2 regions of the Paenibacillus konkukensis genome follow, and region 2 is predicted to be linked to the other one. Evidence: a T-box and tRNA genes for the amino acid it is inferred to sense, from the RefSeq annotation. Region 2 holds a T-box; the other holds one or more tRNA genes.
The links. A T-box is a leader RNA that pairs with one kind of tRNA and senses whether it is charged. The one in region 2 lies ahead of trpS (tryptophan--tRNA ligase), so its partner is inferred to be a tRNA-Trp.
Positions count from the first base shown of each region.

Region 1: it has a tRNA-Trp gene. The T-box ahead of trpS (tryptophan--tRNA ligase) is inferred to sense a tRNA for this amino acid. The anticodon was not compared.

Region 1 is NZ_CP027059.1:3,294,023-3,308,610, reverse strand. It holds rRNA gene SK3146_RS14190 (23S ribosomal RNA) at 1-563, shown strand, start outside; rRNA gene rrf (5S ribosomal RNA) at 718-834, shown strand; tRNA gene SK3146_RS14180 (tRNA-Asn) at 842-917, shown strand; tRNA gene SK3146_RS14175 (tRNA-Ser) at 921-1,009, shown strand; tRNA gene SK3146_RS14170 (tRNA-Glu) at 1,019-1,093, shown strand; tRNA gene SK3146_RS14165 (tRNA-Val) at 1,115-1,190, shown strand; tRNA gene SK3146_RS14160 (tRNA-Met) at 1,206-1,282, shown strand; tRNA gene SK3146_RS14155 (tRNA-Asp) at 1,301-1,377, shown strand; tRNA gene SK3146_RS14150 (tRNA-Phe) at 1,405-1,480, shown strand; tRNA gene SK3146_RS14145 (tRNA-Thr) at 1,501-1,576, shown strand; tRNA gene SK3146_RS14140 (tRNA-Tyr) at 1,595-1,680, shown strand; tRNA gene SK3146_RS14135 (tRNA-Trp) at 1,687-1,760, shown strand; tRNA gene SK3146_RS14130 (tRNA-His) at 1,781-1,856, shown strand; tRNA gene SK3146_RS14125 (tRNA-Gln) at 1,866-1,937, shown strand; tRNA gene SK3146_RS14120 (tRNA-Gly) at 1,948-2,022, shown strand; tRNA gene SK3146_RS14115 (tRNA-Cys) at 2,033-2,106, shown strand; tRNA gene SK3146_RS14110 (tRNA-Leu) at 2,116-2,204, shown strand; tRNA gene SK3146_RS14105 (tRNA-Arg) at 2,224-2,300, shown strand; tRNA gene SK3146_RS14100 (tRNA-Leu) at 2,306-2,385, shown strand; gene SK3146_RS14095 (ABC transporter permease) at 2,688-3,629, shown strand; gene SK3146_RS14090 (carbohydrate ABC transporter permease) at 3,633-4,505, shown strand; gene SK3146_RS14085 (response regulator) at 4,539-5,552, shown strand; gene SK3146_RS14080 (sensor histidine kinase) at 5,549-7,399, shown strand; gene SK3146_RS14075 (alpha-L-arabinofuranosidase C-terminal domain-containing protein) at 7,413-9,440, shown strand; gene SK3146_RS14070 (hypothetical protein) at 9,638-11,779, shown strand; gene SK3146_RS14065 (extracellular solute-binding protein) at 11,933-13,474, shown strand; gene SK3146_RS14060 (fibronectin type III domain-containing protein) at 13,588-14,588, shown strand, end outside.
Region 2 is NZ_CP027059.1:3,936,831-3,951,418, forward strand. It holds gene SK3146_RS16930 (UvrD-helicase domain-containing protein) at 1-1,255, shown strand, start outside; gene SK3146_RS16935 (YitT family protein) at 1,437-2,327, shown strand; gene trpS (tryptophan--tRNA ligase) at 2,466-3,449, opposite strand; T-box leader at 3,820-4,108, opposite strand; gene mgrA (L-glyceraldehyde 3-phosphate reductase) at 4,189-5,178, opposite strand; gene SK3146_RS16950 (AraC family transcriptional regulator) at 5,351-6,190, shown strand; gene SK3146_RS16955 (FecCD family ABC transporter permease) at 6,378-7,412, opposite strand; gene SK3146_RS16960 (FecCD family ABC transporter permease) at 7,412-8,464, opposite strand; gene SK3146_RS16965 (hypothetical protein) at 8,744-8,917, shown strand; gene SK3146_RS16970 (HIT family protein) at 9,473-9,895, opposite strand; gene SK3146_RS16975 (FAD-dependent oxidoreductase) at 9,996-10,541, opposite strand; gene SK3146_RS16980 (hypothetical protein) at 10,760-12,493, opposite strand; gene SK3146_RS16985 (sugar phosphate isomerase/epimerase family protein) at 12,559-13,509, opposite strand; gene SK3146_RS16990 (carbohydrate ABC transporter permease) at 13,540-14,412, opposite strand; gene SK3146_RS16995 (ABC transporter permease) at 14,443-14,588, opposite strand, start outside.

The sequences.
Region 1 (14,588 bases), 640 kb from region 2:
AGGCAGAAGGGAGCTTGACTGCGAGACAAACAGGTCGAGCAGGGACGAAAGTCGGGCTTAGTGATCCGGTGGTACCGAATGGAAGGGCCATCGCTCAACGGATAAAAGCTACCCTGGGGATAACAGGCTTATCTCCCCCAAGAGTCCACATCGACGGGGAGGTTTGGCACCTCGATGTCGGCTCATCGCATCCTGGGGCTGAAGTAGGTCCCAAGGGTTGGGCTGTTCGCCCATTAAAGCGGTACGCGAGCTGGGTTCAGAACGTCGTGAGACAGTTCGGTCCCTATCTGTCGTGGGCGTAGGAAATTTGAGAGGAGCTGTCCTTAGTACGAGAGGACCGGGATGGACGTACCGCTGGTGTACCAGTTGTTCCGCCAGGAGCATGGCTGGATAGCTACGTACGGACGGGATAAGCGCTGAAAGCATCTAAGCGTGAAGCCCCCCTCAAGATGAGATTTCCCAGTAAGTAAGACCCCTTGAAGACGACGAGGTAGATAGGTTCGGGGTGGAAGCACGGCAACGTGTGGAGCTGACGAATACTAATCGGTCGAGGGCTTAACCTAGTTCCCAAGAAAGTGAAGAGTAGCTTCGAAGCTGACTCCAAATACTTTCTCGGGGCCCGGAAACAAACCGGGAAGAACAAATAACCATTGCTCACAAACGCGCACGAGTTTCGTATCTAGTTTTCAAGGCGCAAGCCTTGAACAAGTCATACCGTTTGGTGATGATGGCGGAGGGGAACCACGCGTTCCCATCTCGAACACGACCGTTAAGCCCTCCAGCGTCGATGGTACTTGAACCGAAGGGTTCTGGGAGAGTAGAACGTCGCCAAGCGGTACATTCCCTGATAGCTCAGTTGGTAGAGCACTCGACTGTTAATCGAGTTGTCACAGGTTCGAGTCCTGTTCGGGGAGCCATATGGAGAGGTGTCCGAGTTGGCCGAAGGAGCACGATTGGAAATCGTGTAGGCGTCACAAGCGTCTCGAGGGTTCGAATCCCTCTCTCTCCGTAGCAGTAAGGCCCGTTGGTCAAGGGGTTAAGACACCTCCCTTTCACGGAGGTAACAGGGGTTCGAATCCCCTACGGGTCACCATTTATGTTATAATGGTTATATGGAGGCTTAGCTCAGCTGGGAGAGCATCTGCCTTACAAGCAGAGGGTCGGGGGTTCGATCCCCTCAGCCTCCACCATATAAACTTCAACGACGCGGGGTGGAGCAGCCCGGTAGCTCGTCGGGCTCATAACCCGAAGGCCGCAGGTTCAAATCCTGCCCCCGCAACCAATTTATCTTTTATAGTGTGGAGCCGTGGTGTAGAGGCCTAACATGCCTGCCTGTCACGCAGGAGACCGCGGGTTCGAATCCCGTCGGCTCCGCCATTTAAGTCAGAAGCGAATGTATAGTAAGGCTCGGTAGCTCAGTCGGTAGAGCAGAGGACTGAAAATCCTCGTGTCGGCGGTTCGATTCCGTCCCGAGCCACCATGTACTACACAATGTGTTACGCCGTTGTAGCTCAATTGGTAGAGCAACTGACTTGTAATCAGTAGGTTGGGGGTTCAAGTCCTCTCGACGGCACCATTGATTACAACATAATATGGAGGCTTAGCGAAGTGGCCAAACGCAGCAGACTGTAAATCTGTTCTCTGACGAGTTCGGTGGTTCGAATCCATCAGCCTCCACCATATTATAGGGGCATAGTTTAAAGGTAGAACAAAGGTCTCCAAAACCTTTGGTGTGGGTTCGATTCCTGCTGCCCCTGCCAATTTTTTTATTATAGCTGTGGCGGTCGTGGCGAAGGGGTTAACGCACCGGATTGTGGCTCCGGCATTCGTGGGTTCAAGTCCCATCGATCGCCCCATGTTTATATTGGGGATTAGCCAAGCGGTAAGGCAACGGACTTTGACTCCGTCATGCCTAGGTTCGAATCCTAGATCCCCAGTTTATTTTATGCGGAAGTGGCTCAGCGGTAGAGCATCGCCTTGCCAAGGCGAGGGTCGCGGGTTCGATTCCCGTCTTCCGCTCCATATGTTACCTGGCGCCATAGCCAAGTGGTAAGGCAGAGCTCTGCAAAAGCTTTACCCCCAGTTCGAGTCTGGGTGGCGCCTCCATTTTTTTACGCCGGAGTGGCGGAATCGGCAGACGCACAGGACTTAAAATCCTGCGGTAGGTGACTACCGTACCAGTTCAAGTCTGGTCTTCGGCACCAAGTAAAACTTCATAATTATGTGCCCTTAGCTCAGCTGGATAGAGCGTTTGACTACGAATCAAAAGGTCAGGAGTTCGAATCTCTTAGGGCACGCCATACTTGCCGGTGTGGCGGAATTGGCAGACGCGCGCGACTCAAAATCGTGAGGGAAACCGTGGGGGTTCGAGTCCCTTCACCGGCATACAAAAAAGCATGAATCTTTAAGATTCATGCTTTTTTGTATTTTATACGAAAATCCCCAGTCGATCTTAAATCCGCTATGTGTCCGAAATACTCACTTTTCCGGCTGGCAATTGTATTCAAACCCGCTGGAGTCGTAATGTATGATAGTTTTATGAAAGCGTTTCCTCGAACTTATACTAGGGTCTGCCGATCATCGATAACAAAGTGAAATCAGTTAAGAAATCGATATATTGGGGAACGCAATTCACAGGATGAGCCTCTATAATGAGTTCAAATGCCGTTTATACATTGGAGGTCATTATGAGAGGTGCTCAAGCAGCAGCTGCATCCGTCGGGCAGGGTCTAAAAAAAGCGCGGATCGCAGCCCATCTTCCGTTTTATGTCATGATTTTGCCGGGATTGGTTTATTTCCTGATCTTTAAGTATGTGCCCATGCTTGGATTACTTATTTCGTTTCAGCGCTATGATCCGTTTTCCGGCATGTGGAGCAGTCCATGGGTCGGTATGGATAATTTCAACAGGTTATTTACCGAACCGGATTTTCCGTTACTGCTTACAAATACATTTGCTTTCGCTTGTTTGGATATCCTGTTTTTTTTCCCGGCTCCTATCATCCTCGCTTTGCTATTGAACGAATCCAGACTGAAAACGATTCGGAACACCGTACAGACCATCATGTACGGACCGCATTTTATTTCCTGGGTCGTTATCGTGTCCATGACGATGACTCTGTTCTCTTCACAAGACGGAATTATCAATCAATGGCTGGTGTCGGCCGGCTTCGGTAAAATCGAGCTGTTTACGAAATCGGAGTGGCTGCGTCCGATGTGGCTGCTGCAAAATATGTGGCAGGGTGCGGGATGGGGATCGATTTTATATTTGGCCACGATGGCCTCCATCGATCCGTCGTTGTATGAGGCGGCCAAGGTGGACGGTGCGGGGCGGTTTCGGCAAATATGGCATATTACGCTGCCGGGCATTCGCTATGTCGTTATCGTGCTGTTCATTTTAAGACTGGGTCATTTTATGGATATCGGGTTCGAGCATATTTTCTTGCTGCAAAATCCGCTCAATGTGGGCGTATCCGACGTATTCGATACGTATGTGTATCGTACCGGCATACTTCAGCGGGATTACAGCTACTCGGCGGTCGTCGGCATGTTTAAATCGATTGTCGGTCTTACGCTGGTGCTGACTGCCAACAAGCTGGCGCGCAAATTCGGCGAGGAAGGGGTGATCTAGCGGATGAAAGCGGGACAGTCTTTTAAGGATAATGTCTTCAATACTTGCGTGACCGTCATCCTCATCGGTTTGGCGGCGACCGTCGTCTTCCCGTTGCTGTTTACTTTGTCCAGTTCTTTTGCGTCGAGCAAGGAGCTGCTGCTGAAAGGCGTTGTTCTATGGCCTGAGGAATGGACGCTGGAAGCATACAGGTTTTTGCTGGACAACGCCCAATTTACGCGCGCTTTCTATAATGCTATTTACATTACCGCAGTAGGAACGCTCATCAATATGGCGCTGTCGACGCTTATGGCTTACGGGCTTTCTCATCCGGGGGTAAAGGGCAGGGCGGCCGTCAATGTCATCGTGCTGTTCTCAATGCTATTTCAGGGCGGAATGATTCCAACTTACCTGGTGATCCATGGGCTCGGACTGATCAATTCGTATTGGTCCATATGGCTTGCGGGAGCGATCGCTCCCTTTAACCTGATTGTGATGCGCAGCTATTTTCAGACTTTGCCCGTCGAAATCAAAGAGTCGGCCCGGATCGACGGCTGCGGGGAATTTAAAATATTATGGCGGATCATCCTTCCGGTTTCGCTGCCGGTGCTAATCACTTTTACGTTATTTTATACGGTGGCTAATTGGAATACTTACTTTCAAGCGATTTTGTATTTGAATGATGCCAATTTATATCCGCTCCAGGTGTTTCTTCGCCAAATCCTGATCGTGAACTCCTCCGAGCTGGGGCTCGTTGTTACGGATACCGGGTACAGCTATACCCCCGCCGTACCGCATGCAGCTATTCTGCTGACGGCCTTGCCTCTGCTTATGGTGTATCCGTTCATGCAAAAATATTTCAGCAAAGGCATGATGATGGGTTCGGTCAAGGGATAGCTTAGCACCCTGCGCGGTATTGGGGGGATTACAGTGTATCATGTGCTTGTCGTGGAAGACGAACTGCTGATTAGGGATGCGCTTGTGGAAATGGTGCATCAGCTGGACGGATTCAAGGTTACGGGGGAGGCCGCAAGCTGTGAAGAAGGCTGGCGCCTGATGCAGGAGCTATGGCCGACGGTGGTCATCACCGATATTCAGCTGCCGGATCAGGATGGTCTGGAGCTGATTCACCGGATTCGCAATCAGCGGCTGCCGGTGGTGACTATCATTATCAGCGGGCATGACCGATTCTCTTATGCGCAAAATGCGATCCGGCTGCATGTATCCGAATATTTACTGAAGCCCATCTCGGAGGTCGAGCTTCACTCCGCGCTGTCTCGTTCTGTCGGCAGGCTGGAAACGTGCATAGAGCCGAATCAAATATTGCGCGACATTCAGCGGTTCATCGACCGGTTGCATGAATTCGAGCCGATCGGGCTGTTTGAACAGACCGACCGGATATTGCATGCGATTCTGGGCGGACGTTCGCTGGATCAGGGCTCCCAAACCAGTTATCTTCGCATTTTTATGGGGAAGCTCACGGAATATATCAAGATCATTCATCCGGAATTTCAGGATGCCTCACTTCCGGAGGATTTGAACGAACAGCGGGTGCGGCACGTATTTCACGATCTGCTGCACGAATGGACGCTTCGTTACCCCCAGTTTGCCGGGAACAATATGAGATTGGTCATCAAACGCGCCTGCGAGTATATGGGGGCGCATATGCAGGACGAATTGACGCTGAAACAAATGGCGGATTACTCCAATTTGAGTCCTTCGTATTTCGGAGTGCTGTTCAAACAATATACAGGCAAAAGCTTTGTGAACTATTTGAATTATATCCGCATTGAAAAAGCGATGGAGCTCCTTCGGACTTCGGATAAAAAGGTATATGAAATCGCCGAGGATGTCGGTTTCGCCACGCTGCCCTATTTCAATCGCGTATTCAAGCATGTCGCGCTGGTGACTCCTAACGAGTACCGCAAAGGGTTAGGCCTATGAATGCGGGAAGCTGGTTCAGCCGCCGCTCGATCAAAGTCAAGCTGATTGTTATCCTGCTGGCGGCGGCGCTGTCCTCCATATTGCTGACGGGCGCGCTGTCGCAATATTTCTATATGAAAGCGGCCAAAAACGATTTTTACCAGTTTGCCGACGATGCTTCGTATCGCCTCAACCGGCAAATCGAATTGTATTTTCAACAAATGAAAATATCCGTATCTACCCTGATAGCCGGCCCGCTGCCGGAGCGCAACGATTTCACCCGAAACAGGGGCAAAGCGGGAATTATTCAGAACTGGCTTGTCAGCGGAGGGGCGGTCACGCCGACTTATCCTGCGGACATTGAGGATGTATTGAACAACTATGTCGCTCTGAACTATAGCGAAGTAGACAGTCTGTTTCTGATGTCTCTCGACGGAAGGGCCATATCCAATATTCAGCGCTTTGACGAAATTTCCAAATCGTATATGAAGGAGCCGTGGTACGGACTGGAGATGATGAGCGACTTGAAGCTGCTTCCGACTCACAGATCCCAGGTGACAGGTAAAAACGTCATCTCCATGCTAGTTCCTGTCTATTCGACGGAAACGATGAAGCTGGCGGGAAGGCTTGTCATGAATCTGAAAATCAGCGAGCTGGAAAAAACTATCGTCCGTTCCTCATTCGCTAAGAAGGGGTATTTTTTCATTGTATCCAAGGAGGGGACCATTGTGTATCATCCCGACTCGGCCATGATCGGCCAATCGCTTCAATCGACCTCCTTGGCCGGGCTTAAGTTCGATACCGCATCCTCCGTTCAGCCTGTACAAGGCCAGGAGATGCTGGTCGCCTACAATACCTCCGAGCTTACCGGATGGAAAGTGGTAGCGATGGTTCCGTTCGAAGTGATGGCCAGCGGGGTTACCGTAGCGCGCAATGCGATGATCGTGGCTATGCTCGGGCTCGCCGCCATGGTTCTGATCGTTGTGCCGGTCATTGCGCAAAGGTTTACAAGTCCGCTGCGCAAGCTGAAGCAGCTTATGGAACATGTAGAGAAAGGGAATTTGGATATGCGGGCGGAGGTTGTTCCGGGTAAAGACGAAATTCAGCTGCTAAGCCGCAGTTACAATCGCATGACCAGGCAACTGCACGAGTATATAGAAACCATTGGCAGCATGAAGGTGAATGAGATGCAAATGCTGCTTAGACAGAAGGAAGCGATGATTCAAGCTCTGCAAAATCAAATCAATCCGCATCTGCTGTATAACACATTGGAAATTATTAATAGCTTGGCCTACATCGAAAAAAACGAGCGCATTCAGGTGATCGCCAAAAATTTGGGGGATTATTACCGGTATACGGCCTCCATCGTCGAGCCTGTCGTTTCTCTGAGAGAAGAGATCAGTCAGGTCAAGAAATACTTGGAAATCGTCAAGATTCGCTTTCCCAGACATTTTCAAAGCCGTTTTTATGTTCACGAGAAATATTTGGACGTTCTCATTGTGAAATGCTCTTTGCAACCGATTATCGAAAATACGGTCAAATACGCGGTGGAGCCAAGCGGAGGCCATGGCACGGTCATCGTCAGCGCCTACAATGAAGCTCAAGACCTGATCATTGAAATCGCCGATAACGGCAAAGGCATTTCGGACGGCAAGCTGGCGCAGCTGCAGCAGCGGCTCAATATCATCACGATGCAGGACAATAAGACGCTGATCCGAAGCGAATCGCTCGGCATTGTGAACGTTCATGCCCGGCTGGTTTTGCAGTATGGTTCGAAGTACGGGCTCACGATTACCTCATTCGAGAACAGAGGGACGGTCGTGTCCATCAGAATCCCTTTTCTGACAGAACGGCCCGCAAATAAGTGATAAGGAGCGGAAAATGATGGTTAACGTACAAAATGCACGGCTTACTATCGGCAGAGATATTGCGGATCATTGCATTCATCCGTATATTTTCGGACATTTTATCGAGGATATCGATGATCATATGCCCGCGATGCTGGCGTATCCTCTAACAAATATGGATTTCGAAGAGGAGGATCATAATTTGGACGGCGTGTCCGGGCCTTGGTATCCGCTCAATTTCGGAAAGCATACGCAGTATGCCTTGGAGCCCCCGGCCCGATTTCATTCCGGCCATAGCCAGAAAATCAGGATATTCAATAAAGACCGCTGCGCGTCGGGAATCGGACAGCGGATGCAAGTCGACGGGAGTATTCCTTATGCCGTCAGGATGTATGTAAGAGCGACACGCGAATTAAACGCGGTGCACCTGAAGCTGGTCGACCGCGCGAACGGCGACATGCTGGGGGAACTGGAGCTTGAGGTAAACTCCCATAGCTGGAAGGAAGTTACCGGCCGGATAACGGCTTCCCGTTCCTGCGCTGCGGCCGAGCTGCAGGTGTGGGCCGTCCCTCTTCCGCCGGCCGCATGGGCCGATTCGACTTCGACCGGCGTGATCTGGTTCGATCATATTTCCCTTCTCCCCGAAGGGCAGACCGGACTGCTGAAGCGGGAAGTGTTCGAAATGGCCAAGGCGCTGAACGGCGGTATTCTGCGGCTGGGCGGAAACTATATCAGCTTGTATCACTGGGAGGAGTTTGTCGGCCCTGTGTATTTGCGTCCCAATTATGTCAACGAAGCTTGGGAGCAGGCAGGACAGGTGCATAAATATTTCGGCACCGACGAGTTCGTGGACTTATGCCGGCAGCTTGCCGCCGAACCGCAAATTTGCGTAAATATGGGTACCGGCACGGCAGAAGAAGCGGCCAGATGGGTCGAGTACTGCAACGGAGACGCGAGCACCCCTATGGGAGCGCTCAGGGCGAGCCACGGGCATCCGGAGCCTTATCGGGTCAAATATTGGGAAGTGGGCAACGAGATGTACGGACCATGGCAGGCGGGCGTCTGCTCCGCGGAGACGTACGCGCAGCAATTCCTCACATTCGCGGCAGCGATGAAGGCCAAAGATCCGTCCATTGTGCTGCTCGGCTGCGGGACGGCGCGAGATTCGCTGGTTCCCGGCTGGAACCGCATCGTATTGGAAACAGCCGGTCATGCTATGGACTTCATTACGCTGCATATTTACCAAGGACAAAATTTTTTCCCTATCGATGCGGCAACGCCGGGAAGCGACCGGTTCAAAGCGATCGCCGCCTTCTCGGAAACGGCAAGATATTTGTTCGAAGAAATCGAATCGATCATTCAAGGCAGGGAAGATTTACGGCATCTGAAAATCGCGGTGACGGAATGGAACACGATGTATTTTCCAAATCCCGATATGCCGAACAATCATACGCTGGAGGCGGCCGTGGCGAATGCGTGCATGCTGAATGAAATGATTCGACAAAGTCATCTTGTGCAAATAGCCAACTTTTCCGATCTGGTTAACGGGTGGGTCGGCGGCTGCATTCGGGTAGGGGATCATTACGAGCGTATGAAAAAGCCCGGCTGGAGCGGAAAAAACGACGTCATATTCGGAACGGCCACCTATCACTTGCTGCGCTTATACGCGAACCGTAATCTTCATCGTGTCGTGCAAACCCGGACGCAGTCCGGTACGTTTCATGCCGGTCCCTGCAAGCTGCCGATGGAGTGCGACAGTCTGCCGAATGTGGACACGGTTGCCTGCATCTCCGAAACGGGCGATCTCTTGACGGTTTTTGTCGTCAACCGGACGCTGGAGCCTACGGAGCTCGTCTGCGATCTGGGCGCATGGAAGCCGAAGGAAGAGGTACTTCTGCATACTCTGACGGGAGAACATTATGAGCGGTACAATACGGTATTCGAACCTTCCCTAATTACGGCCGAAGCGCAGCGCGTGCGAATAGACGGGTCTGTCTGGACCTATGAGCTGAGGCCTCATTCCGTGTACGTCTTGGAAGTGCCGCTCCAACAATCATCCTGAAATCGGATAATATTTCGAGGGATTGTGTAACGAAATAGCGATGGATTCCGCGCATACTGGAAGAAGCGGGGGCTAGAGGGGAAGACGGTGTTGACCGTGTGTTGACCGCGCTCCCCCATCCAAGTCGCAGCTTGGCTGACATCATGTCTAACCGGCATGGCGAGTGTTCCCTGGAATAAAAAAGCAGGAGGGCGGTCATGGGCTTGCATACAACCGTTCGCACCGGATCGGCGGAGCCGAGTTCGTGGTATGTGGACAAGCGGATATTTGGGAAGTTTTTTGAAATGAACGGGCGGGATACGTATCCCGGCATTATCGAGGATTGTATCGCCAACGGCTCGTTCGAGAACTGGTTTTCCAAAAGAAAAAAGGACGGCACCAACTTGCCGTGGATGATGCGGACCGAGATCATGTACAGAGATACGCCGCTGACGCCGGGGCTGGCCTATCCATGGGAGCCTGCAGGCAGCACGGACGGCGCTTTCGAGCAGCGTGACGGAGGGGTTCACGGCAAGCAGGGGCAGAAGCGGTTTCAGCGGGTCAAGATCGGCGAAGGAACGGGCAGGCAAGGGATTATGCAGCGCATTACGCTGGCCGATGAAAGAACGCTGGAATATTGTCTGCGATTTTATGCCAGAGCCTCAGGAGCGGTTACCCGCCTATATACGGCGATCGAGGATAAGGCGGGCGCTACATTTGCCGAGAGCAGCATCGTCTTGGGCGAGCAGTGGAAGCGCTATGAAGTCAAGCTGACATTGCCAAGGGCAACCGAGTTCCGCTATAAAGATTCTCCCTTCGGCGAATATAGACTGAGCTTGACGGCGGATGCGGATGGGCCGGGCTGGTTTGATCTGGATTGGGTTATGCTGGCGTCCGGCGATGCGGTAGAGGAAATCTACAACCCGACGACGATTGAGCTGCTCAAGCAGTATCGCGTCACCACCCTTCGATGGGGCGGCAATTACGCGAACGAGTACAATTGGAAAGACGGCATCGGCCCGTGGGAGCAGCGTTGCGTCCGGGACAATCAGAACTGGGGCGGGCTTGAGCCCAACTATTTCGGCACGAACGAGTTTCTTAGGTTTTGCCGGATCGTCGGGGCCGAGCCGCTTCTGAATGTAGGCTTCAGCTACGACCTGCCGCCGGAGCTGGCCGCGGACTGGGTGGAGTATGTTAACGGAGACGAGACGACGCCGATGGGCCGTTTGCGGGCGGAGCACGGTTATCCGGAGCCTTGGGGAGTCAAGCTGTGGCAGGTGGGCAATGAGAGCTACGGCGATTATCAATTCGGCTACACGAATTCGATCGATTTTTCCAGGAGGATTCAAACGTACTACTCCATGATGAAGCAGGTCGATCCCGGCATTACGATCATTATGGCCGGCGCGGACCCGATGTATGTGGACTATTCGGAAATTCCGGGAGAGCCGCCTATATGGAACCGGCGCATGTTTGAAACGGCCGGACCGGATTATATCGACGGACTCGATATTCATCAATATACGAGAGGGATTCGGGACGAGGGGCTGCGAAGAGACTGGCTTGCCGCCAATCAAGCCGATCCCGTGTTTTACAATCAGGTGCTTGTATCTTATCCGACGCAATATGAGGCGAATATTATCGAGCTGAAGGAGCTGGCCGAACGGTACGGCTTCAACCCGCTCATTCTCGAAATAGGGGAATGGAATCTCGAGCCGGAAACGGAGAGCGGCTGGCCCAAAGCGGAATATGAGACGATGGCTCACGCCTGCTATGTGTCTTCTATGCTCAATGCCTTTATTCGTCAAGGCGATGCCGTGAAATATGCCTATCAGAGGGATAACACGCTGTATTACCGGGCTTATCCGGTGGATATGCGGCCCGTGAACCCCGGGAACGACACCTCTCGTTTGTACGCGGAGCCTTTTCTGAGAGAGGATACGCGGTGGCGGCATTTGCCTCTTGATGCGGAAGGCTCGGCCTTTGCGATGCCGCAAACCTGGGTGCGTATCCGGCCGATGGACGATGTGCCTCATGTCGATGCGGCAGCCGTCATATCGGAGCGGGGAGATGAAATCATTCTGTTTTTGGCCAATCGCGACCTGCGGGATGCGCATACGGTCCGTTTGCAGGGGGATTGGGACGGAGAACAGGCGGAGGCTTTGCTGCTGCTGCAATACAGCGATTCGCCTTTTTTAATCCATGCGCAGTGGGATCGAAGAACCGGCTATCACTTAAACGAATCGGCTCTGGAGATAACGTCTGCCGGTTATGCTGAATTCGTCATGCCGGCGGGTTCGGTCGCAAGATTGCATATGCGTTTAGAAGCGCGGCGAAAAAAGAGCGGAGGGGCCATTTGAATCTGGAAAAGCGTTAGCTTTCGCCTTTGAAAATGGATTTTCTCCATAGAAAAAAGCAATAACCATTCAAGGAATCTGGGAACAAGAGCGATCGGAAGATGCTCTCGCATGCGCATACGGCGTTTTTCGCCACATTTTTAAAGAAGGGAATGGATGTCCATTATGAAAAAAAGCTGCTGCATTAGCATGGCCGTACTGCTCGCGGTCAGCAGCCTCACGGCCTGCTCGACAAGCGGAAGTCCTTCGTCGCAAGCCGGGGGAGCCGGAGCGAAGGCCGACGCCGGCGCTGAACAAGAAACGATGAACATCTCGCTGATGGTTCCGCAATATGCGGAAATCGGGCCATCGAGCGATTCGGCGCTTGTGAAGAAACTGAACGAGAAACTGAATATCAAGCTGGATATCCAATGGGTTCCCGGTGCCAGCTACAATGACAAGATCAGCGTGCTTGCCGCGTCGAACAGCTTACCCGACGTGTATCGGATCGCAACCCAGGATTATATGCAGTGGCGCGATAAAGGCGTCTTCCTGGATGTCAAGCCGCTGCTGGGCCAATATCCGAATTTAACCAAGCATCTTCCCGAGGAAGCGTGGATGGAGCTGAATCCGAAAGATGCCTACTACGGCATCCCGTATTACGGTATTCCGCATCTGTTCTCGATGTCCATACGCAAAGATTGGCTGGACAAGCTGAATTTGAAGATGCCCGAGACGATCGACGACTTTTATCAGGTCGCCAAAGCCTTTGCGACGGAGGACCCGGACGGCAACGGCAAGGCGGACACGACAGGCTTCTCGATTCTCGTTAATTCGAACGGCACCTTCGGCAATGCCGCCTATTTGCAGGGGGCGTTCGGTTTGGGGAACGATTGGGCTTTGAAGGACGGTAAGCTTGTGGCGATGCAGGCTCAGAAGGAGGAGCTGAAAGCGTTCATCGGGTTTCTGCGCAAAGCTTACGCGGAAGGGGTTCTGGACAAAAACTTCCTCGTCATGAAGTCGGCGGACGCCCGCAACAAGCTGTGGAACGGCCAGTCGGGAATTCAGCTGGTCAATCCCAACGAGGTGATCCGCCTCGACATTCCGAATATGAAGAAAAATGCGCCGGGGGCCCAGCTCGTCCAGCTGCCTCCGCCGGCGGGTCCGAACGGGATCAGAGCTACGCAAACCGACGGAATGGGGCAAAACAAGGTCGTCATTAACAAAAATATCGACCCGAAGAAGCAGGAACGCATCCTCAAGCTGCTTGATTATATGCTTTCCGACGAAGGGTACGATCTCATCAAGGAAGGCGTGGAAGGCGTCGACTATCAAAAGAAGGCGGACGGCGGCTTTGAGAAGCTGGAGACGAAGGAAACGGGAAGCTTGTTCTCGATCAACTTTTTCCGCCGCGCCGACAAAGGAATTCAGCTTCATAAGTATCATGACCAGGAGTACGTCAAGCAAGTGGAGCAGTGGCTCAATAACAACGACAAGTACGACTGGCCGAACTACGGGCTGGGCCTCGAGGCGGAGACCGCCGCTTACAAGAAGCTGAACCTGACGACCTTAAATACAAAATGGATGTCCTCCATGGTGCGGGTTATTGCCGGGGACGCTCCTATCGAAGAAGTGGATAAAGCTGCGGACGAGTGGCTCAAAAACGGCGGCGAGCAGTTAACCAAAGAAGTGAATGAAATTTATCAGCAGCGTAAATAAGCTTGCGCTTGTCCGTTTCTGAAGGACGGATGCAATTTGCACGGATACCTTTGCTCATGGAGAGGAGATATGACATGAAGAACATTTGCAGGTCTCATATCTTTATTTTGTGCATGCTAGTATTGTCATTGTCTTGTGCCTTGCCGTTTCCGGCGCTAGCGGCTAACCCTTCAGCCACCATCGACATTGATACCGGATCGGTTATAAACTATAATCCCGATTTCAGGGGACTCAATAACGAGCCGGAGCGTACTCCCATCAAAATGAACGCCGCGGATTTCATTGACTCGGCGATCGACTACGGGCGTATCGGTTTTATGAGATGGCCGGGAGGCACCCCGACGAACAGCTTTGCCTGGAAGCTGGGGGCAACGGATGCCGAATTTAACGGACAGACGCAGAAGGAGCCTCGCCGTTATTACAACCAGCTATACTCCAGACGCTATCAGATGGCCAAGGGGGGCGAGCGCATCTCCGACTACGTGGAATTTTTGCAAAAGACAGGGGCCAAGGCTGTGATCATGGTCAATGTGCTGCAGTATAATCCGGAGCAGGCGCGCGATCTGGCCAAGTATTTGAACGATAACCACGTTCCTGTCCTCTACTTCGAGCTCGGGAATGAGATTTCGTTCTACGTGCCGGAAAGCGGCAATCAGCAGGCGGCGTTCAAAACCGGCACGGACTATCTGGACCGCGCCAAAACGTTTAACGATGTGATCAAAAGCGCGTATCCCGGCGCCAAAACGGTAATCTCCATGAGCAATACGCAGGCGCAAAGCTTCGATGAAGACGTTTATCAATATCCCGACAAATATTGGGACGCCATCACAACCCATCGATTTCGCGGCAACGGTTCTACGCCCGCTGCGGCTATGACCGACGCCAACGGGTATTTGGATGATTGGAATTCGCTCATTGCCGATAACTATACTTCTCATCTGACCAACCCCAAAATCTTTATAGGCGAGCACGGCGTTACGCTGGGGGGACTTCTCGATAATACCCAGTACGGAGGCATTTATGTCAGCGAGTCCGTTCTCCGTCTGGTCACCAATCCGAACATCGCCTATTTGGCCGGTTATCGCATGACGAACGGCGTGTTCACGCCTTCTGT
Region 2 (14,588 bases):
GCAAGGCCGGCGTTCCTACAGCGACTACGCGGTACTGTACCGCACGGCAAGCAGCAGCCGGGCCATGCTGGAGGAACTGGTCATTCAGAACATACCGTTCGTGCATGACGGCAATACCGATCTGTTCTACGAGCAGTGGATCGTCAAGCCGATCATCGACCATCTGCGGCTTGCCATGGACCGTCGCAGCTTTGCAGCGATTGAAGGGATTTTGCAGACTTTATACGTGAGCCGGGAGAAAGGGATGGAATTTATTTACGCTCAGGAGAAGCTGCGGCCGAAGAAAGGGCCGCTCGTGCATCTCCTATCCTTGCCGGACTTGAAGGAATTTCAGAAGGAGAAGGTAAAGGAGCGCATCGAGCTTGTCAGCATGATCCGCGATATGAAGCCGGCCGACGCGATTCGCCATATGCGCCGCAGCTTCTACGACGTCTTCATGGAAACGGCGGACGGGCGCAGCTTCACGCAGCATAAGGAAATGCTGAAGGAAACGCTCGACGAGCTGGAATCGTCGGCCAAGCGCTTCGACTCGATCGAAGCGTTCCTCGGCCATATCGGACATATGCTTCAGATGCACCAGGCCATGGAGCAGCTGCGCAGCGATCCGAACGCCGATACGGTGAGTTTGATGACCATTCACAAAGCGAAGGGCCTGGAATTTCCCGTCGTCTTCGTCATCGGCTTTTCCGAAGGCATACTGCCTCACAGCTCTGCGCTCGACGCCGGAGAAGACTCCTCCGCCAAAGGGGATAAGCGCCCGAAGACCGTCGTTCAAGCGGACAACGGCCAGAAGGACGCCTACGCCGCGCTTGAGGAAGAGCGGCGGCTCGCTTATGTAGCCGTTACACGGGCGAAGGAGGAGCTGATCGTCTGTTCGCCGGCTTACTATCGCGGCAAGAAAGCGAACGTCTCGCGCTTTCTTACCGCCGTGTTCAGCGCGCCCAAGCCTGCTGCCGCGGCGAACACGGCCGCCCCGCGGGCACAGGCGGGCCCCGGCCCGGCCGCTGCGGCTGCCAAGCCCGGCGGCGCGGGCTACCGCTCGGCGCCCGGCAGCGGCACCGGCGGCATCGGGGGAAGCGCCACGGCAAGCGGCGCGCCCAAGAAGCTGCACACCGTGCCGGCGTGGCTCTGCACGAGCGGCAGCTGCCCCGCATGGGCGCGGATCAGCAGCGCCCAAGAGAGCAAGCGGGCGAGCAAGGCGTGCCCGCTGTGCCAGGCCCCGATGCGCCGCGGCAGCAAGGAAGTGCCGGTGTAACCGGGGGGCGGTCCGTCCCCCTCGCACCGGCCGCAGCCGCCGCTCTGCCGCGCTAATGAAGGCAGGCGGCGCAGCAGGCCTGCACTTACGCATTACCGGGAATTCTTGCGGCAATTCACGATCCGTTCTATAATCCTAACCATTCAGATTTCATAAGAAATGGAAACCGATATGGATAAGGATGAGGGATCAAACTATGCTGCAAATTCGTCGTTACCTGCTTATCGCGGCAGGCACCTTCGCCGTCGCCCTGGCCTTCAACTGGTTTGCCGGCCCGAACCACATCGCAGCGGGCGGAATGTCCGGGACCGCCCTTCTGATCGGCTCGCTGCTGCATATCGAGCCGTCGGTGCCGCTGTGGATCGGCAGCCTGCTCATTCTCGCGGTCAGCGTCTATTTTCTGGGGCTGCGCTCGCTTGCCGTCTCCGCAGCCGGCTCCGTGCTGCTGCCGCTGTTTGTCTACGCGACGCGCCACTGGCCGCCGCTGACGGACAACCCGCTGCTGGCCGCCATCTACGGCGGCCTTATGACCGGGGCCGGGCTCGGGCTCGTCTTCCGCGCCCACGGCAACACCGGGGGCTTCACGCTTATCGCCCAGCTGCTCCACCGCTGGCTCGGCGTCAAGCACAGCCAAGCCATCATGGCGATGGATTCGGCCGTCGTATTGTCCGCCGGCCTCCTGTTCTCGCCGGAGCAAGCGCTGTACGCACTGATCGGCGTATTCGCGACGAGAAAATCGATGGACCTTGTACTCAAGCTGCAGCGGGCTTCCAAGGTCGCTTATATTATTTCCTCCGCCCGCTGCGAAGAGGCACTCAGCCGAGCGGTGCTTCACGACCTGGACCGCGGCCTGACGAAAATAGCCGGGACCGGAGGCTATACCGACGACCTCCGCGTCATCCTGATGATCGTCCTGGCCGCTAGCGAGGCCCGCAGGCTGAAGCTGCTCGTCCAATCGATCGATCCGCAAGCGTTTATGATTGTCTGCGACGCGGACGATGTCGCCGGGGAAGGCTTCCCGGAGCATCCTGTCATACGCAGGAGCAGGAAGCGGCGGCAGCTTACGGTGTAGCCCGCCCCGGCTGAGTGAGCCCTGCGATGCGGGACGCTCCCGGGGGCAAGCCGCGGCTCGCCAAAAAGCCCCCCGTCTTCACCCGGGAAGGGGGAAACGGGGGGGCTGACGCAAGCCTCGTCTATCTTTCATTCAAGCTTAATCGAAATAGCGGATGCTCATCGCTTCGCGAACCTCCAGCATCGTCTCTTTGGCGATAGCTCGGGCCTTGTCGGTGCCGGAGACAAGCAGTTCGTCGATCCGTTTCGGCTGGCCCTCATACTGCCGCCGGCGCTCCCTGATCGGCTCTAGCAGCTCGTTCATCGCGCCGGTTGCCAGCTTCTTGCAGTCCGCGCAGCCGATCCGCCCGCGACTGCACTGCTCGTAAATGTCCTGCTTGCTCTCCGGGCGAAACGCGCAATGATACCCGTATATCGGACAGATGTCCGGATGGCCGGGGTCGTGCTTATGAATGCGGCTCGGGTCCGTCTTCGCTTTCTTGATTTTCTCCTCGACCTCGCCGGGAGACGAATCGAGATAGATCGCATTGCCCATGCTTTTGCTCATCTTGCTGTTGCCGTCCAGCCCCTCCAGCCGCTCTCCGACCAAAGCCCGCGGCTCGACCAGCACCGGCGCATACAGGTCGTTAAACCTGCGCACGATTTTCCGCGTCTGCTCGATATGCGGAATTTGGTCCTCGCCTACGGGAATGAGCGTAGCCTTGCAGAAGGCGATATCCGCCGATTGGCTGACCGGATACCCCAAAAAGCCGTAATACATTTCCTTGTATCCCCGCTCCTTCGCCTCCGTCTTGATCGTCGGATTGTGGCGAAGCGAATTGACCGTCACGAACATGGAGAAGTACACGGTCAATTCCGCGATCTCGGGAATCATCGATTGGACAAACAGCGTAGATTGATCCGGGTCGATCCCGACGGCCAAATAATCGAGCGCGACCTTTCTCAAGTTATCTTTAATCAGCTGCGGCTGATCGAAATGCGTCGTGAGCGCCTGCACATCGGCCAGCATAATGAAGCTTTCATACCGCTGCTGCAGCTCTACCCGATTTTTCAAGCTTCCGACGTAATGACCAAGGTGAAGTTTTCCGGTAATGCGATCTCCGGTTAAGACACGTTCCTTCATGGAACATCCTCCTCTGATTTGATTTTAGCAAACGATCCGTCCTGCGCCACCACCAGCCATCATCCATGGTCATCACCTCTTTTCATATATAAAAATCGAAAGCGCGCCGAATCCGCCCCGGGTGCCGGACTGCCGCCGTCAGCCACGGGCTGCGCGCCCGCCTCAATCGTATGGAACAAGAACAAATCCTCCAAAAGTGACGTGATGCTCTGAAGCTTATTCCGTCCGCATCCAGCCTAAGCCGGATCGGCGTCTAACCATTCCTCTGGGATCGTTCTATGGGTAGACTTTCCTTTCGGGGAAGAACCCCGATATCCACAGGATATGGCTGCGCATCATTTCCTAAACAATAAAAAAACTCCGCCCTTGGTTAAAGGACGAAGTTGGATTCGCGGTACCACCTTTGATTAGCCTTCCTCCCGGAAGACTCGCTCTGCAGGTACGGATGCTCAAGGTCTCCCAGCGAGCCTTGTGATCGATACCCTGTCTTTTGTAACGGTAAGACATCCGCCTCTCCTACCCAGCTCCGGCAATCATGCCCGAAGCTTTCGGATCGGCACTCCGAAGCCCATTCAACGCGCAGCTGACACGGATTCGCACCACCCATCCGCTCTCTGAAGCCATCCGATACGCCTACTCTTCTTCATCAACGTGCACTATTTATTTTTATCAGTATATCATATGTTCCGCTTTTGTAAACCCGGCCATTCGCCGCTGCCTCATTCCTGACCGGCCAAGCCTATTGCAAAATATCCTCGATAGCCGCCAGCTCTTCCGCGCTGAATTCGAGGTTGCCGAGCCCCGCTACCGCATCCTCGATCTGGCTCACCTTGCTCGCGCCGATTAGCGCCGAAGTGACGCGGCCGCCGCGCAGCACCCAAGCTACCGCCATCTGCGACAGCTTCTGTCCGCGCTGCCGGGCCAGCTCGTCCAAGCGGCGCACTTTGCCGAGCACTTCCTCTGTCAGCTCCTCCGGCTTCAGAAATACACTCGAACCGGCTGCCCGCGAATCCTGCGGAATCCCGCCGAGGTAACGGTTCGTCAAGATGCCTTTATGCAGCGGCGAATAAGCGATGCTGCCGACGCCCGCTTCATCCAACACATCGAGCAGCCCGTCCTCTACCCAGCGGTCCATCATCGAATATCTCGGCTGATGGATCACGACCGGCGTACCCAAGCGGCGCAAAATGTCCAGAGCTTCCTTCGCCCGGTCGGCCTTGTAGTTGGACAAGCCGACATACAGCGCCTTGCCTTGGCGCACGATCAGGTCGAGCGCTCCCATCGTTTCTTCCAGCGGCGTGTTCGGATCGGGACGGTGATGATAAAAAATATCCACATAGTCCAAATCCATCCGCTTCAAGCTTTGATCCAGACTCGCCACCAAATATTTCTTCGACCCGAAATCGCCGTAAGGCCCCGGCCACATCAAATATCCGGCTTTGGTGGAGATGATCATCTCGTCCCGATACCCTGCGAAATCGGCATTCAGAATGCGTCCGAAATTCTCCTCGGCGCTGCCCGGAGGCGGCCCGTAATTGTTGGCCAGGTCAAAATGCGTAATGCCCAGATCAAATGCGCGGCGCACCATCGCGCGGCCGTTCTCATAAAGATCGTTCCCGCCGAAATTATGCCACAGCCCGAGCGACACGGCCGGCAGCTTCAAGCCGGTGCGTCCGCACCGGTTATAGACCATGGAATCGTAGCGTTCCTTGCTTGGAATATAGCTCATCGTTATTCCTCCCCGGAGTTTATAACTTAAATTTTTTCCCTCAATACTTCATAATTTCGGTCGTCCGCCTTCATTCTAGCGCTTTCCTTGGACAAACCATATGTCAGCATGTATGCTATATATGGCATCATGTCTCTCATTGCCTTAATACGTCCATTGACCGGAGGCCTATATGACCTTATTGGATTACCGTTATACATCGGACGCGTCGGCGCCTTCCATTGAACTCAAACTGTATTATTGCGGCTATGAGCGCTGCGCTCCCGGCCATTCCTGGGGGCCTGCGCTGAAAGATCATTATAAAATTTTGTATATTCACGGCGGCAAAGGCATTTATCGTACCGGAGACCGGATCTACGAGCTCGGCGAAGGACAAGGCTTTCTGCTATGTCCCGACGTCATCGCTTCCTACCGGGCGGATGACGAAGACCCGTGGACTTATTCCTGGGTCGCCTTCAACGGCCTTAGCGCCGAGCTATATTTGCGCCGCGCCCAGTTGTCTCCCGCCAATCCCGTATTCCGCTGCACCGACGCCCGGTCTATGGATCAATGCTTCTTGCAGGTGTACGAAGCGAGCAAATCCAAAGGCAGCAGCGATACGCGGCTGCTTAGCGCGTTATATGGATTTTTGTCGATGCTGATTGAAGAAGCGCAATCTCACTGCCCTTCGGCCAAGCCGGACAACCTGCGGGATCTCTATGTCCAGAAAGCGGTCGAGTTTATTCAAATGAACTATTCGCAGCCGGTCGCCATCGCCGACATGGCCGACTGGATCGGCCTCGAACGCAAATATTTGTCCAAGCTGTTCAAATCCGGCACCGGCATGTCGCCGCAAGATTTCCTGATTCATTTCCGGGTAAGCAAAGCATGCGAGCTAATGAAAAACCCCGCGCTCTCCATAGGGGAAATCGCAGGCTCCGTCGGCTACAAAGATCAGCTGCTCTTCTCGAAAATGTTCCGTAAGGTGAAAGGCATGCCGCCGAGCGTGTACCGGAGGACCAGCACCACCTGATCCCTGCGCTTCCGCTGTCCGACCCGGTACCGCAGCTTACCGGCAGCTCCCTGCTGCGAACGACAAATAGGAGAGGACAAACGAGTCCTCTCCTTGTTATTGTATCGTCAGCCGTCAGGCCAGCTCTGAGACGGTTCATTCCGCCGCTTTCCCCGCGGCAAGCCCGCGGCTCCTTCGCAGCCCTAGCCTAAGCTCTGGCACGGGCCAGCAAGTACAGGAAGTAAGGCGCCCCGATCACCGCCACGACAATGCCCGCGGGAATTTCCTCGGGCTGCATAATGGACCGCCCGATCGTGTCCGCCACGATCAGCAGCAGCCCGCCCGTCAGCGCCGACGCCGGCAGCAGATGCTGATGCTTCGGCCCGATCAGCCGTCGCGCCAAATGCGGCCCGATCAAGCCGACGAAGCCGATGCCGCCTCCGACGGCGACGCAGGAGCCGGCAAGCCCTACGGCCGCGGCGATCAGACCGAGCCGCTCCTTCTCCACCGGCGCTCCGAGCCCTGTAGCGGTCTGCTCGCCCAGGTTTAGCACATTCAACACGCGCGCCTTATAGAAAGCATAAGGAAGCAGAACGATCAGCCACGGCAGCAGCGCAAGCACGAATTTCCAGTTCGAGCCCCACACGCTGCCCGCCAGCCATACCGCGACGAATTGATAGTTTTGCGGGTCCAGTCGGAGCGTCAGCACGATCATCGCCGCGCTGATTCCGGCCGCAACGGCGATACCCGTCAGAACCAGCCTCGTCGGCGACAGCCCTTCATGCCGTTTGTAAGCGAGCACGTAAATGATCGTGGCGGTTAGGCCAGCGCCGATCAGCGCTAGAAACGGCAGCACAAATACCGGTGCGGCCGTTGTCGTCGGATAAAAGGAAATGAACAAAATGACCATCAGCCCGGCGCCCGCATTAATGCCGAGCATACCCGGATCGGCTAGCGCATTGCGCGAAATTCCTTGCAAAATGCAGCCCGATACCGCAAGCCCGGCGCCGACCAGCATCGTAATGACGATGCGGGGCAATCTGAATTCGAATAGGATAAGATGCTGCTTGGCGGTACCCGCTCCGAAAAACGTCCGGAACACATCAAGCGGTCCGAGCCGTATGTACCCTGTATTCATGCTGATCAGAAGCATCAGCAGCAGCAAAACTGCGAGAGCGGCCAATACGAGAACGGCGCGAGCGACTCTTTTGCGTTCTCCCGCCGAAGATGAGACGAAAGCCATTACAGCTCCCTCCTTTCCTTACGTACCAGGTAGAGGAAGAACGGTACCCCGATCAGCGCGATGAGCGCCCCGATCGGCGTCTCGTAAGGAGGGTGGATCATTCTCGCGCAAATATCGGCGATCACCATCAGCAAGCCGCCCATCACGGCGGAGCAAGGAATAATCCAGCGGTAATCGACGCCGACCAGCGCGCGCACGATATGCGGGATCACCAGACCAATGAACCCTACGGCCCCGACGGCGGATACGGCCGCGCCCGCCAACACGAGCACCAGCACCATCGCCATGAGCTTCACGCGCCCCGTACGTTGGCCCAAGCCTTGCGCCAGCTCTTCGCCAAGGCTCAGCACCGTGATCGAACGGGACAGCATCAGCGAGCCGACCAGCGCCGCGGCGACCCAAGGGAACATAATTTTCAGCTGCAGCCACTTCGTGCCAGCCACGCCGCCCGCATACCAGAACGCCAGATCCTGACCGATGCGGAAATAGAGGGCGATCCCTTCGCTTAAAGCGACCAGCAGCGCGCCGACTGCAGCTCCGGACAACGCGAGGCGCACCGGCGTCATCCCGTTTTTGGTGAGCGAGCCGATGCCGTACACCATTCCGGCTCCGATCGCCGCCCCGATAAAGGAGTACATGATCAAATATAAGAAAGGAAGACCCGGCAGCAAGGCAAAGCATACTGCAAGCGCAAAGCCGGCTCCGGCGTTAATGCCGAGCAGCCCGGAATCGGCGAGCGGATTTCTCGTAATCCCCTGCATAATCGCCCCCGCTACGGCAAAACAGGCGCCGACCATCGCCCCCGCCAATGCTCTGGGCAGCCGCAGCTCCTGAATAATCTGATGCTGCGTCAAATCCGGATTGAAATGAAATACCGCCTGCCAGACCGTCAGAAACCGGATATCGGCGGCCCCCAGGGAGATCGACGTCACTAGCCCTACAATTAAAGCAGCCAACCCGCCGATAAGCACCAAAGTCGCCGCCAGCGGCCGCGTCCGCAAAGGCGTTTTGGAGGGGTTCTCTAAGCGCGCCGCTTCTTCAGTATGCAACATATGCGAAAACCATCCTTTGTCCCAAAAATATACACGTGATAATGAGAATCAGTATCACCATCAAGTCACTATATTAGCATAATAGCCTGAGAATGGATAGTAACGGCCTTATATTTTTTTCAAAAAGGAACTATTTTCTCGCCCTTTACCGGGGGCATCCATACCCGCTTTCACGAAGTATTTCTATCTCATGCTACTATTTTTATCATAAACAAATCGTATAAAGACGGAGGATCAGGACAGAATGGACAATGAATAAAGCGAAGGGGTGTTAGATCAATGGAAGCTAATATGAGTATCGTCGATGTCGCAAAGCAAATTCAACAGCTGAAGCATAGCGGGGAGACTATGAGCAAGAAAAAAATCAAGCAGTCTCATCCGGAGCTTCTGCAAAATGCGCTGTATTACTTCCCAAGCTGGGAGCATGCGATCCAAAGCTCCGAATCCCTTTAATGATGAACGTGACGGAATAGTTGTAAAGACGGGGGCCTGAAGCAGGCCCCTCTTTCATCGTGAGCCGGCAGGCCGTCATAACCACTTACAAAGGAACAAATCCCCCAAAAGCCATCCATGCCGCCGACGCGGCACCACAGACAATGGAAATGGGGTACCAAGAGTAATTTCCAGGGTAGTGACGTGATGCTCTGAAGCTTATTCCGTCCGCATCCAGCCTAAGCTGGATCGGCGTCTAACCCTTCCTCTGGGATCGCTCTATGGGTAGAGACATTACTTTTGGGAGAGCATCCGGATATCCACAGGAAATGGCTGCGCATCATTTCCTAAACAACAAAAAAAGACCCGGCGGAAAACCCGCTCAGGTCCTTGACACGAAGTATGGGCGTTGTTGCGAAAAAGAACTCGGGCTGCAAAGACATTATGTTCATTAGCCGAAAACGGCGGTTATTTCTTGGCGTTGGCCTTCGGGCCCTCCACCTGCCTCGCCGTCTCCTCCCGGAAATCCCTCCGAGCCGTTCCTCCTAACCGCATGTTTCCCGCTTCTTCGCAGGCTTACTGTAAATGCAGCTTGATCAATCCGATCAGCTCCTCGTATTCCTGCTCGCTCAGCTGCTTGTTCGGCGCGGGATTCATCTCGAACATTTTGCCCCACGTGTACTCGTTCTCGTATTTCGGAACGATGTGGAAATGCACGTGCGGCATCGTATCGCCGAAAGCGCCGTAATTAATTTTGCCCGGAGCAAATGCCCGTTCAATCGCTTGCGCCACCTGAGCGACGTCCCGCATATACGCGTCCTGCTTCTCCTGCGACAAATGGAAAAACTCCGTCTGATGCTCGTTCAGCGCCACGATGCAGCGGCCCCGGTACGTCTGTTCCTTGAACAAGTACAACGTGGACACGCGCAGCTTGCCGATTTCGATCATAATGTTATCCAGCCGCTCGTCCTGAGCGCAATAAATACAGCTTTGAGTCATGGCTGCTCCCCTGCCTTCGGGTGAATTTGACCTGCTTCGGTTTAATACTACGCCCCCGCCCTTTGTTTGTCCATGTTCTTTTTTGCACGGTTTCCACCGGTTAGACCCGCACATGCTTCAGCTCCGGCGCATGGCTGTACGAGGATACGCGTACCAGCATGGTAATAAGCTCGCGGATCGTGCCGCTGCCGATTTCGCCGCTTAAATATTCGCTCAAGCTGCGGCTGCGGATCGCATGGGTATCGACCTTGCGCAGCCCGCGGTAAAACCGCAGCAGCTCCATCTTCTCTGCCCAGCTCAAGGCCGAGCCGAGAAATAAATGGGCCATCGGCACGGTCCGCTCGCTCTCTTTGTCCCCTCCGAACACGAGCTGCCCGCTAAGCCTGGGCTTCCCTCCCGAAGGGGCGACGCCAAGCTCGCGCAGTACGGACATCCCCTTGCCGTGCTGATACAGCGCATGCGGCCCGAGGTTGAACACGCCGCCGTCGCGCACGCTCGATATCGCCCGCCCGCCGGGTGCGGTTCCTTTTTCCAGAAGCAGCACTCGAAGCCCCCTGCGGGCCAAATAGACCGAAGCGGCCAATCCGGCCAGCCCTCCCCCGATAACGATCGTATCCCAAACTTCGGAATCGCCGCTTCTATTCATAGCGTTTACCGGCATTGTCATCGTCGTTCGCCACCTTATCGTCAGTTATCGTCTTCTAATCCCTACGACGATTTACCCTGCAGCATTGTGACCCCGAGACAATATCCGATCCGCTAAAAAAAATGTCTTCCCGCTCTCCTCCCGTCCGATACAGTTCCATTCGATACCGTTCCCCGGATGCGGCTTCCGCCATCCGCCCTTCGCGCGGCATTGCCTTTCTACAGCAAACGGATCGTAACGGTTTTATCGAATGGCGTAACCCAGTTCATATGCACGTACCGGCAGCCCGCAGGATGGCTGTCTTCGCGAACCTCCGTCACGAAGTGCTCGCAGCACCCCGGCGCAAGCTCAAGCGCATGCCCGCCCGACGCGTACCGGGCCGTGCCATGCTTCAGCATATACCGCCCTTCGCCGACAGGCTCCAGCCCCTCGCCCGCAAGCTCGCCTTCTGGCCCGAGAATAAAGGTCAGCTGGGTCAGCACGTCCTCCCGCTCGTCGGAGACAACCCGCAGCGTCCATTCCGATGCGCCGGGCGTCAGCTCGGCCGTCAGCCGATGCGTCTGCACATGCGTTGACGGACGGTGCTGATGCGGCAGCAAATACCACGGACTCATTCGCTCCCGCCCCTCGGGCAGCAGCGACCTCGGTATCGGTCCGGTGTAGCCCTTCTCCATCGTAACGCTCAGCGTATAACCGTGCTCGCGGGCCTCCAGCTCCTCGAATTTCACAACGCCGGGGGAGAACGACGTCGACAGCTTCACCCCGAGTAGCCGGACCCCGCCGTGACGCAGCGAGAAGAACGAAGGCGTTCTTGCCATAACCGTCGCGCTGGTCTCCCGGTCGCGAATCCGGACGAGCGGAGCCCCGAACGCCGGGTGCATGCTGCTGTGCCGGATTTGCATATGATGGCCTACGGAATGAGCTGCCTCCAGATGCTCCCGGACCGGGTGCGAGCCGTTGATTACCTGCACATACCGGTCCGGCAGCGGGGCCCGCTCCAGACCGTCTATATTCGTCTCCTCCGGGTAGAGCAGGAGCTGCAGAAGCGCATTGTTGTTCACGCCCTCCGGCCCGCGGATGCGGGAGCCCGCGCTGTCGGCCATCGCGGCAAACAGCGGGTCCCGGTCATGGGCCGCCATAAACCGGTAAGAGAGGAAGTACGTCGCCAGATCATAAGAGTGGCCGAAATCTTGACGGCCGGAATAATCGGTAACGATCTCGCCGGACGGATGCACCAAATATACCATCATGCGCAGGTTGCGGCGCACGGCCTCAAGCAGCTCGGGCCGGTTCAGCACCCGGCCCGTATGGTAGAGCGCAATGTCGCTGACGGCGTTGTAGATGCCGTTGCTGCGCTCGGTCCACTCGCCGTCCTCCGTGATGTCGAGCCCTTCGGCGAGCCATTCCTCGGCTCTCGCCGCAAGCTCCGGCAGCTTGAAGATTTCGTACAGCAGCGACAATGCCGCCGTAAGCACCCAGCGATGGTTCGGCGTGTGGCAGCCGCCGGTCAGCATGGCGGGAATCGTGCGCTCAAGAAAAAGCCTGAGCTTGCCTGCAGCCGGCTCGCTATCCGCCCAGCCGTGCCCGAGCAGCAGCCGGTACATCTGGGTCACTCCTCCGACGACGAAGCCCGTGTCCGGCGGCGAATTGAAATTGGTCGAGCCGAGCGACACCGTCCCGTCGGCATGCTGGCGGTTCAGCATGAAATCGGCCGCCAGCTCGAAGGCTGCAAGCAGCTCCGGGTCGTGATAATACCGCGAGTCCGAATTGACCAGCGCGCACGCCCAGCAGGCCATGAAGCTCGGCGTACCGCCGTGGTTCGGCCTCGGAATGCCCGAGGCGTCCATAATCCCGCCCGCATATTTGCTCGAAGCGTCCTTCACCTGCTTGCTCAGCGTAGACTGCGTGACTTCGTCGTATAACTGAACCAGTCTTTTATAAGTCGGTTCCATAGGCTCATCTCCTCGTTTCGCTTACGCTTCGTACTTCAAAAGCGAGCGCTCGGTCCAATGGCGGATCACCTGTCGTTTCCAGCTTGGATTTTACCGGTAATCAGCCGGTGGCTCTGATGGATGTCGTCCGGCCGGCAGGCGGCCTTCAGCTCATAGACCTTCACCCTGGCCTGCTCGATAGCGCCCAGAAACCGGTCGAAGCCGCGCGGGTCGCCGCTGTGCACATACGGGCACCAATGATCGGACAGCTCCGGCGTTTCATGGATATGCACGCCGTAAATATAAGGCTTCACCCGCTCCAGCTCGGCGTCGTTATCGTACAATCCCATCCGTTCCATCATCGTCGCATGGCCGATATCGTACCACAGATAGACCGGGGCGCCCTGCAGATGGTCGCAGATCGCCTTCGCCTCCGCCAGCGTCGGCATCTGGTAGCAGCGCGAGCGCGTCTCGATGCCGATCGCGACATTCCAGCCCCGCCTTGCGGCATGCTCGCTCGCCTGCTCCAGACTGTCCTGAATCCGCTTCGTGTAGCTCGGGCCGAGCCGCTCCCTCCGCTCCAGCATTTTCGCCCATAGCGCGCGATAGGCGGCGGAATCCTTGCCCTCCTCGCGGTACAGCTTCTTCAGCTCCGCGTCGATATTGTACTCGAAGGGCACCTCGCCCGGATGCACGACGACGGCCCGGGCCCCGCAGCGGTCGGCGTATTCCATCGAGCGGATCAATAGCTCTACGGACCGCCGCCGCTTCGCCTCGTCATCGAAGCCGAGCATCACCGAATCGGTATCGTAGTCCTTGTCGCCGATGAACGGAAACACATTATGCACGCTGGAGACGGCGATCTCCCCTTGCTCGATCATCGGTTGTATCGTACGCAGATGCTCCTCCGTCACATTGTAATTCAATTCGACATAACGGAAGCCGAGACTGCGAATTTCCTCCATCATGTCTTTGCCGACCGCATGTCGTTTCACATTCCAGCAGGTCGAGAACGAATACTCCCCTTTATCCGGCATTCTTGCTCCTCCTTTAACGATACGCCCGCCCTATCCTTTGACCGAACCCAGCATAATCCCCGATACGAAATACCGCTGCAGCCACGGATAGACGATCAGAATAGGCAGCGTAGCGACGACGATGCTGGCCGCCTTCAAGCTTTCCGGCAAAATTTGTACGATCTGCGCGCCTTCCATCTGCATCTGATCGGTCATCATGCTGTTCATAATCATCTGATACAGCTTCAGCTGAAGCGGATACAGATTCGGATCGGTAATGTAAAACAGCGAGTCCATAAAGCCGTTCCAGCGGTTGACCGCATAGAACAGGCTGAGCGTAGCGATCGCCGGCATCGACAGCGGCAAAATGATGCGGATCAATGTGCCGAAATGCGAGCTGCCGTCCAGCTCCGCCGATTCCTCCAGACTCTTCGGAATGCCGTTAAAAAACGTAATCAGAATGATCAGATAGAACGGATTGACCAGCAGCGGCAAAATTAGCGACCAGATCGTGTTAACCAGATGCAATTGTTTAACCAATATATATTCGGGAATGATTCCCCCGCTGAAAAACATCGTAAAAACGATCAAATACATAAACACCTTGCGCCCTTTAAGCTCCGTCTTGGTCAGCGGATAAGCGGCGCATATCGTCATGACCATACACAGCGCGGTGAACAGCACGGTCAGGCCGACGGACAAGCCCAATGAACGGATCATCGCCGAGTCGGCAAGCACCCGGTTGTAAGCCTCCCAGCTCAACTCAATCGGAAAAATCGTCACGTCCCCCGACATAATCGGCTTGTTGGAGCTGAGCGAGATCGACACGATATGGAGAAACGGAGCCAGGCACAGAACCAGCGCGACCAGCAGCAGTATCGTATTGACTCCGTCGAACCAACGATTGCCTGTTTTGACGTTCATAAGCGTACTCCTTTCATAGGGAGAGTAAGGCTACAAAATCCCTTCGTCGGTCGTTTTCTTGGAGATATAGTTGGATGTCAGAATAAACACCAGCCCGACGACAGCCTGGAAGAAGCCGACAGCCGTAGCGACGGAATATTCCCCGGTCTGCATCCCCATTTTGTAGACGAACGTGC